3 regions of the Bacillus sp. JJ1609 genome follow, and region 1 is predicted to be linked to each of the others. Evidence: predicted binding sites of a transcription regulator. Region 1 holds the regulator's gene; each other region holds the start of a gene.

Region 1 (4,293 bases):
AGCTGCCGGATTTCATCTTTGATGAAGGCATATCCATGAACTCTTTCAGCCGTTATGGTGACCGCAAAGAATATCCATGGGTATCCAATGAAAAATGGTCCATGATGGCATGGGATCCGCTCCAGCAATGCTCCACTTGTGAATGGCGCCACCGCTGCGGCCAAACCTTGAACCGTGATCACTACCGTCATGCTGGTGATTTAATCATATGTTCCCATGACTTTTATATGGAACATGTCTGGACGAAAGAGTCCCGCAAAAGGGAAGGGCAAATGCCGCTTCTCCCTGAAGCGAGCACCGTCATTTTTGATGAAGGCCACCTGCTTGAATTTGCAGCGCAAAAAGGGCTTACTTATCGTTTTAACTCACAAACGCTGACGACGGTCCTAACAGGATATATGCATCAGGATGTTAGGGAAGAGTCGCTTTATTTAATCGAGGATATTTTAGAGCTTCATGATGCATGGTTCGACCTGCTTGTTGATAACTCAGTAGCGGTTGTAGGATCTAATCGAAAAGAAGTTCCGCTCCTTGCTAGTATCAGGAAAACAGCTGAAACCCTTGAGAAAAAGGTAAGTGATTTGATGGATCAGCTTGTTTTTGATGCTGAATTATTCGTCATCGATGATTACCATTTGAAAATCATGGAAGAGTATTTGGAGTTCTTTGCTTATGGTTTAGGAATTTTCCTTAAAAATGATGAAGGGATCTTCTGGCTTGAGGAGAATGAGGTTCAAACATCATTGGTTATTATGCCTCGATTAGTTGAAGAAATTTTGAAGAAGGAAGTCTTTTCACAAAATATTCCTTTTGTTTTTTCTTCAGCTACATTATCCCAGGCTGGCGACTTTAGTTATATTGCTAAAAGCCTTGGTATTGAACAGTTTTCTTCCTTTACAGTGGCGTCTCCGTTTGATTATGAAGAGCAGATGAAGATGGCGGGACACATCCAGACAGATGAAACGAATAAATGGGAGCAGATTGGGGCCGACTTATTAAGCCAAAACGGAAAATCTCTTGTGTTATTTTCATCCTCTCAGGAAATGGAACGCTTTAGGGCATGGGCAGATATTCAAAAATGGCCATTTGCCATACTTTTTGAGGGAGACAGAGAAATTAGTGAAACCGTAAAGGCCTTCCAAAGCGAGCATACAACAGTACTATGTTCTTATAGTTTATGGGAAGGATTGGACGTTCCAGGTGAATCATTAATCCAGGTGATTATTTCTTCCTTGCCGTTCCCTCCTCATGATCCTGTTTTCCAGGCGAAACGAAAGCATGCCAATAACGCAACTGTAGAGATTGACCTGCCATATATGCTGCTGCGTTTAAGGCAGGGAATGGGCCGTTTGATTAGGAGCAGCCAGGATTCCGGAATTGTACATCTGTGGTTAACTGCTGGGCAAAAGGAAGCCTATTTAAATGACATCGTAAAAGTTCTCCCTGTTCAGAATGTAAAATGGTACTAGAAAATATTAAAGATGAAAAAGACTCCCGGAAGATAAATACCTCCGGGATTCTTTTTAGCGAATTAGGTGTGGATTTAAATTAGAACCAGCATCCACATTTTCTGTGGTGGCGATTACGATCATCACGATCGCGATCACGATCACGATCATCTCTATCATCCTGAGCACCTTCTAAGTCTTCGATAATACAACGGCGCACTGCGCGGCAAAGATCATCAAAGTCAATAGTTGCTCTCACTTGATTACGGTCCCTATCCCTGTCCCTGTTAGGGAAAAAAACATTAGAAACATCGTTGTTATTTCTGTTGCATCCCATTTTTTTCAACTCCTTCCCTTGTTGATACATTATCTTATGAGATAATGGACAACATGCTAGGGGTTCTGCCCTGTAAATGGTAAAATGTGCTACTCTCCTAGATAAGGGGTAGTATAAATTAGATACACAAAGATAATCACGAAATAGTTTAGAACTGTATCTTTCCATTCTAAATGTGTTTCATCAATTAAAATGGTTAACAATATGGTTGTATTTATAAATGAACGGAGTTGATAAACATGAGTAAAGCGAAGAGTAAAGGCGGAACAGGTCGAGGTACAGGTAAAAAAGGATGGAACAGATGGCAATCAAGCGCGAATAAGGCTAAAAGTGCCAAGCCTTATAAGAGTAAAGGTGTGAAACACCAGGATAAAACAGAAGAATAATAAAGGGGCTAGTCCGTAATGGAGATGGTTTATAGAGAATCTGAAGGTTCCATAATCAGTAAAACATCTTATTTAATAGATTCATATGTAAAAAAGCAAGCGGAAAGCCGCTTGCTTTTTTTTAATGCATATGACGGTATACTCCGATCACTTTGCCCAGAATCGAAACGTTGCGGAGGATAATAGGATCCATGGATGAATTTTCTGGCTGGAGCCTGAAATAATCCTTTTCCTTGAAGAAACGCTTAACTGTTGCTTCGTCTTCTTCTGTCATCGCAACAACGATATCACCATTGTTGGCCGTTTTCTGCTGCTTAACGATGACATAATCACCATCAAGGATTCCCGCTTCAATCATACTGTCTCCCATGATTTCAAGCATGAACACTTGCTCATCATGAGGGACGAGACGATCAGGAAGAGGGAAGTACTCTTCGACATTTTCGATTGCCGTAATCGGCATACCCGCAGTTACTTTACCAACGACAGGTACGTTGACAACATTATATTTAGGGATACGGCTATCTTCTTCTATTTCAAGGATTTCGATTGCGCGCGGCTTTGTAGGATCGCGTCTGATCAAGCCCTTGCTTTCTAGTCTAGCTAAATGTCCATGGACAGTGGAGCTGGAGGCAAGGCCAACCGCTTCGCCAATTTCGCGTACGGATGGTGGATATCCTTTTTTCTTGACTTCACCTTTAATGAACTCAAATATGTCTTGTTGCCGTTTCGATAACTTCGTCATATTCACGCACCTCGTATATTTTCTTGTCCTTATTATACCATGTCCTCTATCGAGATACAAACATAAGTTCGAATATTTAGTTGACACGAAACAAATGTTCGTTTTATAATGAAATCAAATGAACGAACATACATTCGCAAAGAGGTGCTGAACATGAAAAAACTTTGGGAAAACTATTCATATGCAATCATCCTGCTTGCTGTCAGCTTGATTTTTTCGTTAGTGGCGAAAGCTCATTTAAATATTTCAGACGATGCATACATAACTGTTACTATAGAAGAAGGGCAATCATTATGGGAGATTGCCGAAACATATGCAAATGAACATAATCTTTCAGAAAACGAGTTCGTTAGCTGGGTACAGAAAAAAAATGGAATAGCCGGCGAGGTGATTTTTCCTGGCGATGAACTTGTCATCCCCGTGATGGCTGAACAAGTAGAGCCGACACAGATTGCCGGCGCAGAAAGATAAAATAAGCAAAGCGAATAAGGTGACATCATGAAAGCAATTATTTATTGCCGCGTAAGTACGACAAAAGAAACACAGGAAACCTCACTGGCGAGGCAGGAGGAGGAATTAATCCGCCTTGCTGGCAGCTACGGCTTCGAGGTTCAGAGAATCATTAAGGAGCAGGCAAGCGGATACGATCTTGAAAGAGAAGGTATATTGGAACTCCTCGACCTAATTAAAGATAAAACAATCGGAGCACTGTTGATTCAGGATGAAACACGTCTTGGCAGAGGAAATGCTAAGGTCGCAATTCTCCACTGCATTTTAAAAGAAAAAATCAAGCTTTACAGTATTTCGCACAATGGTGAGCTTCAGCTTTCAGAATCAGATTCGATGGTGCTTCAAATTGTGAGCATGGTCGAAGAATATCAAAGAAAGATCCACAATATCAAAATCAAAAGAGGGATGCAGCGGGCTATTGAGCACGGATATAAGCCTCAGCGGAACTTGAAAAATCAAGGTGACCATTCTGGGAGAGAACGGAAAGATATGCCAATCGAAGAGATTGTCAAGCTCAGGAATAATGGTCTTACTTTTGCCGAGATTGCTGCAACATTAAGAGGCTTTGGGTTCAATGTTTCAAAAGCAACAGTTAATCGCAGATATCTAGAATACATAGAGACAAAGGATGAGGAAACTCCTTTCTTGTAAAAATCCCCTGATTCTAGTAACATGACTTTTAACGTAACTTTTTTACAAAGGAGCTTTACCAATGCTATCTAGTGATAAAATTGCCAGAATTAATGAATTGGCACGAAAAGCAAAAGCATCAAAGTTGACTGAGGAAGAGGCAAAGGAACAAACGAAGCTTCGAGCAGAATATCTGCAATCCTTCCGTTCTTCCATGCTTAATACATTAAAAGGTGT
Region 2 (4,293 bases), on a different contig from region 1:
ATTTCTAATCGTGATGATGGTACCATTTTCGTGGGGGGAAATTTCTCTGCTTGGTACAACAATGCCGGTTACCCATCTAATTGGTGCACTTATTTATATTTTTGCATCAGTTACTGACTGGGTTGACGGTTATATAGCCAGAAAGCACAATCTTGTCACTAATCTTGGGAAATTTTTGGACCCGCTGGCAGATAAGCTCCTTGTATCTTCTGCTCTTATCGTATTAGTTGAGCTTGGATATGCACCAGCTTGGATTGTTATTGTGATCATCAGCAGGGAATTTGCCGTTACTGGCCTTCGCCTTCTCCTTGCAGGAGGCGGTGAGGTTGTAGCAGCTAAAATGCCTGGAAAAATAAAGATGTGGGCCCAAACTGTCGCCATCTCTGCACTGCTGCTGCACAACATCATATTTGAAGCTTTTTCGATTCCATTTGCGGACATTGCATTATGGGTAGCGATGTTCTTTACAATTTGGTCTGGATGGGACTATTTCGCCAAAAATAAGGATATTTTCACGAACTCAAAATAATGGCAGCCACTGGGGGAGTTTGGAGATGAATGCTGAAATTATTGCGGTAGGATCGGAATTGCTTCTGGGACAAATCGTCAATACAAATGCTAGATTTCTGTCACGGCAACTAGCTGATCTTGGCATAAATGTTTTCTATCATACCGTTGTGGGTGATAACCCCGACAGGCTAGAACAAGCCATGAAAGTTGCTCAGGAACGTGCCGAGTTCATCCTGTTCACTGGAGGACTTGGACCTACCAAGGATGATCTTACAAAAGATACGATTGCTGCACAGCTCGGGAAACAGCTTGTAATGGATGAAGAAGCAATGGTTTCAATCGAGCATTATTTTAAAAAGACAAACAGGGCAATGACAGAAAACAATCGAAGGCAAGCACTAGTGATTGAGGGATCCATTATATTGAAGAATGATAATGGAATGGCTCCAGGAATGTTTCTATCAACTGAGAAGCACAAATACATGCTCCTCCCTGGCCCCCCATCCGAGATGGAACCAATGTTCACAAAATATGGACAGGAAGCGATTGCCGGCATGTATGGCAGGCAGGCAAAAATCGAGTCCAGGGTGCTCCGTTTCTTTGGAATTGGCGAGGCGGCACTTGAAGCTAAGATTGAGGACCTAATAGATGCCCAGAGCAATCCGACGATTGCACCTTTAGCAGGGGACAGCGAAGTGACATTACGGCTCACCGCAAGAGATGGTTCTTCAGAAACAGCTCAAACGCTTATTGATAGAGTTGAAGCTGATATTATGGCACGTGTTGGCGAATTTTTTTATGGCTATGACGAAACTTCACTTATGACTGAACTTTCGAAGCTTCTAAAGGAAAAAGATCTGACTTTAACAGCAGCTGAGAGTTTGACAGGAGGCATGTTTCAGCAGGAGGTTACTTCCATTCCAGGTGTGAGCAGCATATACAAAGGTGGGATCGTTTGCTACTCAAATGAGGCTAAGATTAAATTAGTGAACGTTAATCCTGAAACCATTGAAAAATATGGAGCTGTTAGCGGCGAATGTGCTAAGGAACTGGCAGTTAACACAGCTGTACTCCTAAACGCAGACATTGGAATCAGTTTTACAGGCGTTGCAGGTCCAGATGAATTAGAAGGCCACCCTGCAGGAACTGTATTTATCGGAATATCGATAAAGGGCCAGCCAGTATATGCCGAAAAATTTAATCTGGGCGGATCCAGGAAGGCAATCAGAACGCGTGCCGTAAAGTATGGCTGCTTTTTATTGCTTAATAGATTGGCAGGGACACGGAAGCGATGAGCTCCGTGTTTTTTTTTGCAAGAAATAGACAGATTCCTTTTGAAAATGGCTTTTTCATGGGTTTGACTCTATAGAAATTAGTTAAAACATAGAATAAAAATCACTTTTATCAGATTTTTGTTTATGAAAAAAAACGAATAAATGTTCGACTTTTTAATGGACAAACAGTTGTGAAAAAGGTATAGTAATAGTAGGCATTAAATAAGAGATTTGTGGACAGGCAGAATGCCAGTTCGTTTTTATATAAAAGGAGGAAAATTGAGTGAGTGATCGTCAAGCTGCACTAGATATGGCGTTAAAACAAATTGAGAAGCAATTTGGTAAAGGCTCAGTTATGAAATTGGGAGAGAAGACAGACACTAAGATTTCAACTTCTCCAAGTGGCTCGCTTGCATTGGATGTTGCTCTAGGAATAGGCGGATATCCACGCGGACGTGTTATCGAAATATACGGACCAGAAAGTTCAGGTAAAACAACAGTTGCGCTTCATGCGATTGCAGAAGTACAGGCTAACGGCGGACAAGCTGCGTTTATTGATGCAGAACATGCTCTTGATCCTGTATATGCTCAAAAGCTTGGTGTTAATATCGATGAACTTCTTCTTTCACAGCCAGATACTGGTGAACAGGCTTTAGAAATTGCTGAAGCACTTGTTCGAAGCGGAGCAATTGATATTATCGTTATTGACTCTGTTGCTGCACTTGTACCAAAGGCTGAAATTGAAGGGGAGATGGGTGATTCTCACGTAGGTCTTCAAGCTCGTTTGATGTCTCAGGCTTTGCGTAAGCTGTCTGGTGCTATCAATAAATCTAAGACTCTTGCCATTTTCATTAACCAGATTCGTGAAAAAGTCGGTGTAATGTTCGGTAACCCTGAAACAACGCCTGGTGGACGCGCATTAAAGTTCTATTCAAGTGTACGTCTAGAAGTACGCCGTGCTGAAACATTGAAGCAGGGAAATGAAATGGTAGGTAACAAAACAAAGATTAAGGTTGTTAAGAACAAGGTTGCTCCTCCGTTCCGTACGGCTGAAGTTGATATCATGTACGGTGAAGGAATCTCTAAAGAGGGCGAGATCATCGATATTGGCTCAGAACTCGATATCGTCCAAAAGAGCGGTTCATGGTATTCTTATAATGAAGAACGTCTTGGACAGGGAAGGGAAAACGCAAAGATTTTCCTTAAAGAGAACCCATCCATCCGCCTTGAAATCCAGAAAAAGATCCGGGATCACTACGGACTTGATGGAGAATTTACCGTAACTGAAAGTGATGAAGACCAGGAAGAACTTGAACTGGATTAGAACTCTAGCTTGAAAATTAACACAAGGTCTCCTGTAACCAGGAGGCCTTGTTTGGTTAATTTTTAAATAAAAATTAGAAAAAAAAGAATAATGAATAAAAAGGTTTCAAATCCTTGGGGGACAAACCCTTGACAATAAAATTTAGCAGCTTTACAATTAAAAATGTATATTTTACATTTTCATGGTATTAAAAACGTTTAAAAGCATTAGAGCTGTATGTTGATGCTTGAAACAATGTACATGCCGACACTTTAAAAAACGTAACACAAGTTCATAGCAAGAGGAGGTGAAAATGATGGATCCTATTATTTTGATCATCTCCATTTTGCTTGGCCTATTCGTCGGTGCAGTTGTTGGCTATTTTTATCGTAAATCCGTTGCGGAAGCAAAAGTTGCAGGTGCCAGAAACGCTGCTGAGCAGATTATTGAAGATGCGAAGCGCGAAGCAGAGGCTATGAAAAAAGAAGCCCTGCTAGAGGCTAAGGATGAAAATCACAAGCTGCGCACTGAAGCAGAGCGTGAAATTCGTGAGCGAAGAAATGAACTGCAAAAACAAGAAAATCGTTTATTGCAAAAAGAGGAGAATCTTGACCGTAAAGATGAGACGTTGAATAAACGGGAAAATCTTTTAGAGAAAAAAGATGACGCTCTTTCCAAAAGACAACAGCATATTGAAGAGATGGAAAGCAAAGTGGACGAGATGGTACGAAATCAGCAGGCTGAACTTGAACGCATCTCGGGCTTAACGCGTGATGAGGCTAAATCCATCATTTTGGAACGAACTGAGCAAGAACTTGCTCACGACATTGCACTAATGATTAAGGAAAACGAAAACAGGGCGAAAGAGGAATCCGATAAAAAAGCGAAAGAAGTTCTTTCACTTGCCATCCAAAGATGCGCAGCTGACCATGTTGCTGAAACAACTGTGTCAGTCGTAAACCTTCCGAATGATGAAATGAAGGGACGCATTATCGGCCGTGAGGGACGGAATATCCGTACCCTGGAAACGTTAACGGGAATTGACCTCATAATTGATGACACTCCGGAAGCAGTAATCCTTTCCGGTTTTGATCCAATCAGACGTGAAACAGCCCGTTTAGCTCTTGACAAGTTAGTTCAGGACGGACGTATTCATCCGGCTCGAATTGAGGAAATGGTTGAAAAGGCACGCCGTGAAGTGGATGA
Region 3 (4,293 bases), on a different contig from region 1:
ATTTTTCTATAACTTGAAGCTCGAAAACGATTTTCGCAAATCCTCTGCCATGCTTGAAAGTTTTCCTGATGATTCCAAAAGCTCCTGCATTGTTGCGTTTTGTTCCTCTGTTGTAGCAGCAACCTGTTCAAGGAATTGTGCAGACTTTGATGATGCAATGATAACTTCAGTGGCTGATTGAGCCATAAACTCCATTTTTTCATTCGCGTTTACAACTGCTTCGCTTACTTGATTTCCTTTCATGCTTACTTCTTCAATCGATTCTGCGATTTCAGTAAAAGTAATCGCCACTTTTTCCACAAGTTCATTTCCTTTCAATACGGTCGCCTGGCTTTCATCCATAACATTCACAGCCTGGTTTGTTTCCTTCCCGGTCTGTTCAAGAATATTGCGGATGCTTTCAGCCGCGCCTGCTGATTGTTCAGCGAGCTTTCGGACTTCCTGTGCAACGACACCAAATCCCTTACCATGTTCACCGGCGCGTGCTGCTTCAATTGCAGCATTGAGTGCAAGCAAGTTTGTCTGATTCGAGATATCAGTAATGATCTCAATAATTCTATGGATTTCCTGAGAATTATTCTTCAGTGAATGGATCACATTCGATAATTCGTTTACTTTTTCATTAATCATATCCATCTGTTCGGTAACGCTGAAAGCATACTGTTTGCCCTGCTCAATCTTCTCCTTCGAAACAGATGTAGTATATAGAGTTTCTTTAAGTGATCCAGTGACCTCTATTAACTGTGAAGAAACATTTTCAACGGCATTATTTGTACGTTCGGAAATTTTAACTTGTTCCTCAGAAGCCGATGCAACCTGCATGATTGAAGTAGTGATCTCGTTATTCGCTTGGGTCGTAGCTTCTGCATTAAGCTTTAAATTCCTTGACATTTCATTAACCTGGTCAGAAGATGACAGGATACTGGAGATTGATGCCTTAAGGTTTCCGGACAATTGGTTCATAGCGGCAATAATCTGGCCAACCTCATCCTTGCTTTTAGCATCTAGTACCTTTACATTCAATTCGCCCGCAGCAAGCTTCTTGCAATAAGCTACTACATCTTTTAGGCCCCTGCTGATGTTACGGGATACAAAGTACATAGCAATCGACGAGATGACGAATGCTATGATCATTATCATAAATGTATTCTGGACCATGGATGCGATCGAGGAATGAGTTTCCTTCATGATTTTCGTTCGATCATCAAGAATGACAGTCCTTAGGGAATTCAGTTTATCGATATTCATATCCCGTATGGTCTCAGCCTTATTGGCAAGACTGATTTGAGTGAAGATATCAACTTGTTCGCCTTTTTGTTTGAAATCTTCTACTGTTGCTAATATTTCATCTTCCCATACATTGTCCATATATTTATCTGTCTTCATAATTGCGTTATATAGAGCTTTTTCTTCCTCGGATCTAACATTGGATTTCAACTTTACTGCAGACGCATTGAAATTCTCCGATTCCTTTTTATAAAGTGCCATCAGTTCTGGTTTTGGTTCAGTTATGTAATCTGTAATGATAATATATTTTTGCCGAAAAGTGGAACCCATGTCGCTGATCATGATCGCATAATCACTTTTTTCCTCAGCCTGGTCGATTGCTCCTGCCAGATTATTAAGCACAGTCGATAGATAGACGAAGCTGCCTAAAAAGATCACCATAATAAAAATAAAAACGCTTCCATACTTCTTTCCGATAGACCAATGCTGCATAAATATTCCCCCGTCTTAGCATAAATAACATTTAAATAGGCTTACCTGTGTATGTATTTATATCGGCATTAACATTTAGTTCTTTACCTTTTTAATATTTTTTCACATAAAATTCACAACCGTAATCATCACTTATGCAAGAGCAAGAAAGAAATTTTTCTATTGAATAAACATTTAAGCAGAGCGGGGTACAATCTGCAAGGAGCAGGCGATTTTATATAAGTTTGTAGGAAGATTCTATAAATGAGTCTTTATAATGATCCATACAGTTTGTAACGTCAGCTGAATAATCATCTTCTAGGTATTGCTAGGGCTTTTTTGATAAAATAAGAGGGAACGTATATTTGGGAAGTGGCTGACATGAAAGAGATGTATCCGAAAAAAGGCAGGGTTATTTTACATGTTGATATGAATAGTTTCTATGCTTCGGTTGAAATGGCTTATGATCCAGACTTAAAGGGGAAACCGCTTGCGATTGCCGGGAATCCTGAAGAACGCCGGGGGATAATTGTAACTTGCAGCTATGAGGCGAGGAAATTCGGGGTCAGGACAACCATGCCATTATGGGAGGCAAAGAAGCTATGCCCTGACTTGATCATAAAGAAACCAAATTTTGAACGCTATCGATCAGCCTCTGCTGCCATGTTTGATTTATTGCGTCAATACACCGAGCTCGTAGAGCCAGTCTCAATTGATGAAGGCTATATGGATATCACAGACTGTTCCGACCTTGGTTCTCCCCTGCTGATTGCAGAAAGTATTCAGAAGAGGTTACTAGAGCAGTTAGATCTTCCATGCAGTATTGGGATAGCTCCTAATAAATTTCTCGCTAAAACTGCCTCCGATATGAAAAAACCCCTGGGTATCACGGTTTTGAGGAAACGTGACATTCCTATGATTCTCTGGCCGCTGGAGGTAGGAGAGATGCATGGAGTAGGAAGCAAAACTGCGGACAAACTAAAAAGTATCGGAATCAACACAATTGGCGGCTTGGCAGAGGCAAATGACATACAGATGAAAGGTCTGCTCGGTATTAACGGAATAAGGCTGAAGGAAAGAGCCAATGGCCAGGATAATCGGGTAGTCGATCCGGAATCAGTCTATGATTTTAAAAGTATTGGTAATTCCACAACCTTGCCGAGAGATGTTTCAAACCAGGTCGAGCTTTTGAAGGTGCTTGAAAGGCTTTCTGAACAAGTAGCGGTCAGGATGAAACGAAAGGAAGCCGTGGCAACGAATATAAGTGTCATGATCCGTTTTAAGGACAGGAAGACGATTACGCGGAGCCACAAGCTCCAAAATCCTGTTTCTAAAAAGGATGAAATTGCTGCTGCCGCCAAAACGCTGTTCCTGAAGCATTGGAACGGGGATCCGGTAAGACTGTTGGGCATTACCGGCACTGACCTTCTTGAAGCGGATCAAGCAGTGAAACAGCTGGATCTTTTCTCATTTGAGCAGGATGCAAGGAAGGAACCGCTGATTAATACAATGAGCATGTTGAGAGAGAAATATGGCAAAAGCATAATTGAGAGTGCTGGTTCACAAATTAAAAATAAAGTTCCTGAAGAAATTAAAGGAACAGATACAAGCTTTAATAAAGATTTCCTGCAGGACCGCAAGTTGCATGACAATGAAGAGAGAAAAGACAAATAGAATGTTTAACTGACAGTAGTTAAGTCAAAATAAATAAGGGCCCAGATCTGAATGTTTGCAACACAAATCTATCATTGCTAAATTATAGAGTATGCATATAAAAACCTAGTTTTAGACAGAAGGGAAGTTGGAAAAATGTCAAAGCAACAAATCGGCGTTATAGGCCTTGCAGTCATGGGCAAGAACTTGGCGATGAATATTGAAAGCAGAGGCTATTCTGTATCCGTTTATAATCGTTCTAGAGAGAAAACGGAAGAAATGCTGGCTGAAACAAAAGGAAAAAATCTCGTCGGTACTTACACGATTGAAGAATTTGTCCAATCACTTGAAAAGCCACGCAAAATCTTGCTGATGGTCAAAGCTGGTGCAGCGACAGATGCGACAATCGAACAGTTGAAACCTTATCTTGAAAAAGGAGATATCATCATTGATGGAGGCAATACATATTTTGCCGATACACAGCGTCGTAACAAGGAATTGAGTGAGCTAGGCCTTCACTTCATCGGGACAGGCGTATCCGGCGGTGAGGAAGGGGCTCTGCATGGTCCGTCCATCATGCCTGGAGGACAGAAGGAAGCCTATGATTTAGTTGCTCCGATTTTCCAGGACATATCTGCTAAAGTCAATGGAGAAGCATGTACAACATATATCGGTCCGGATGGAGCAGGCCATTATGTGAAAATGGTCCACAATGGCATCGAGTACGGAGATATGCAATTAATATCCGAATCGTATTTTATGCTTAAGCATATTTTAGGTCTCAATGCAGAAGAGTTGCATCAAGTATTTTCGGATTGGAACAAAGGCGAGTTGGATAGCTATCTTATCGAGATTACTGCTGACATATTTACTAAGAAGGATGAAGAATCAGGAAAACCTCTAGTTGACGTGATTTTGGATACTGCCGGTCAAAAGGGCACT

What was found. Region 1 encodes LexA, which represses DNA repair genes until DNA is damaged. Its sites were predicted from a motif close to CGAACATATGTTCG; they were not measured.
Region 2: a site for LexA is predicted at 1,940-1,953, ahead of recA (recombinase RecA). Genes of this name have one in related genera too.
Region 3: a site for LexA is predicted at 2,053-2,066, ahead of V7654_RS23540 (DNA polymerase IV). Genes of this name have one in related genera too.

What each region holds. Positions count from the first base shown of each region.
Region 1 covers NZ_JBALSS010000007.1:126,784-131,076, reverse strand. Annotated here, with positions in the region: gene V7654_RS08440 (ATP-dependent DNA helicase) at 1-1,469, shown strand, start outside; gene V7654_RS08435 (DUF3934 family protein) at 2,025-2,171, shown strand; gene lexA (transcriptional repressor LexA) at 2,293-2,916, opposite strand; gene yneA (cell division suppressor protein YneA) at 3,070-3,387, shown strand; gene V7654_RS08420 (YneB family resolvase-like protein) at 3,415-4,077, shown strand; gene V7654_RS08415 (DUF896 domain-containing protein) at 4,139-4,293, shown strand, end outside.
Region 2 covers NZ_JBALSS010000001.1:18,524-22,816, reverse strand. Annotated here, with positions in the region: gene pgsA (CDP-diacylglycerol--glycerol-3-phosphate 3-phosphatidyltransferase) at 1-529, shown strand, start outside; gene V7654_RS00110 (competence/damage-inducible protein A) at 555-1,805, shown strand; gene recA (recombinase RecA) at 2,068-3,108, shown strand; gene rny (ribonuclease Y) at 3,404-4,293, shown strand, end outside.
Region 3 covers NZ_JBALSS010000049.1:675-4,967, reverse strand. Annotated here, with positions in the region: gene V7654_RS23990 (methyl-accepting chemotaxis protein) at 7-822, opposite strand; partial or broken gene V7654_RS23985 (HAMP domain-containing protein) at 949-1,101, opposite strand; gene V7654_RS23540 (DNA polymerase IV) at 2,080-3,372, shown strand; gene gndA (NADP-dependent phosphogluconate dehydrogenase) at 3,508-4,293, shown strand, end outside.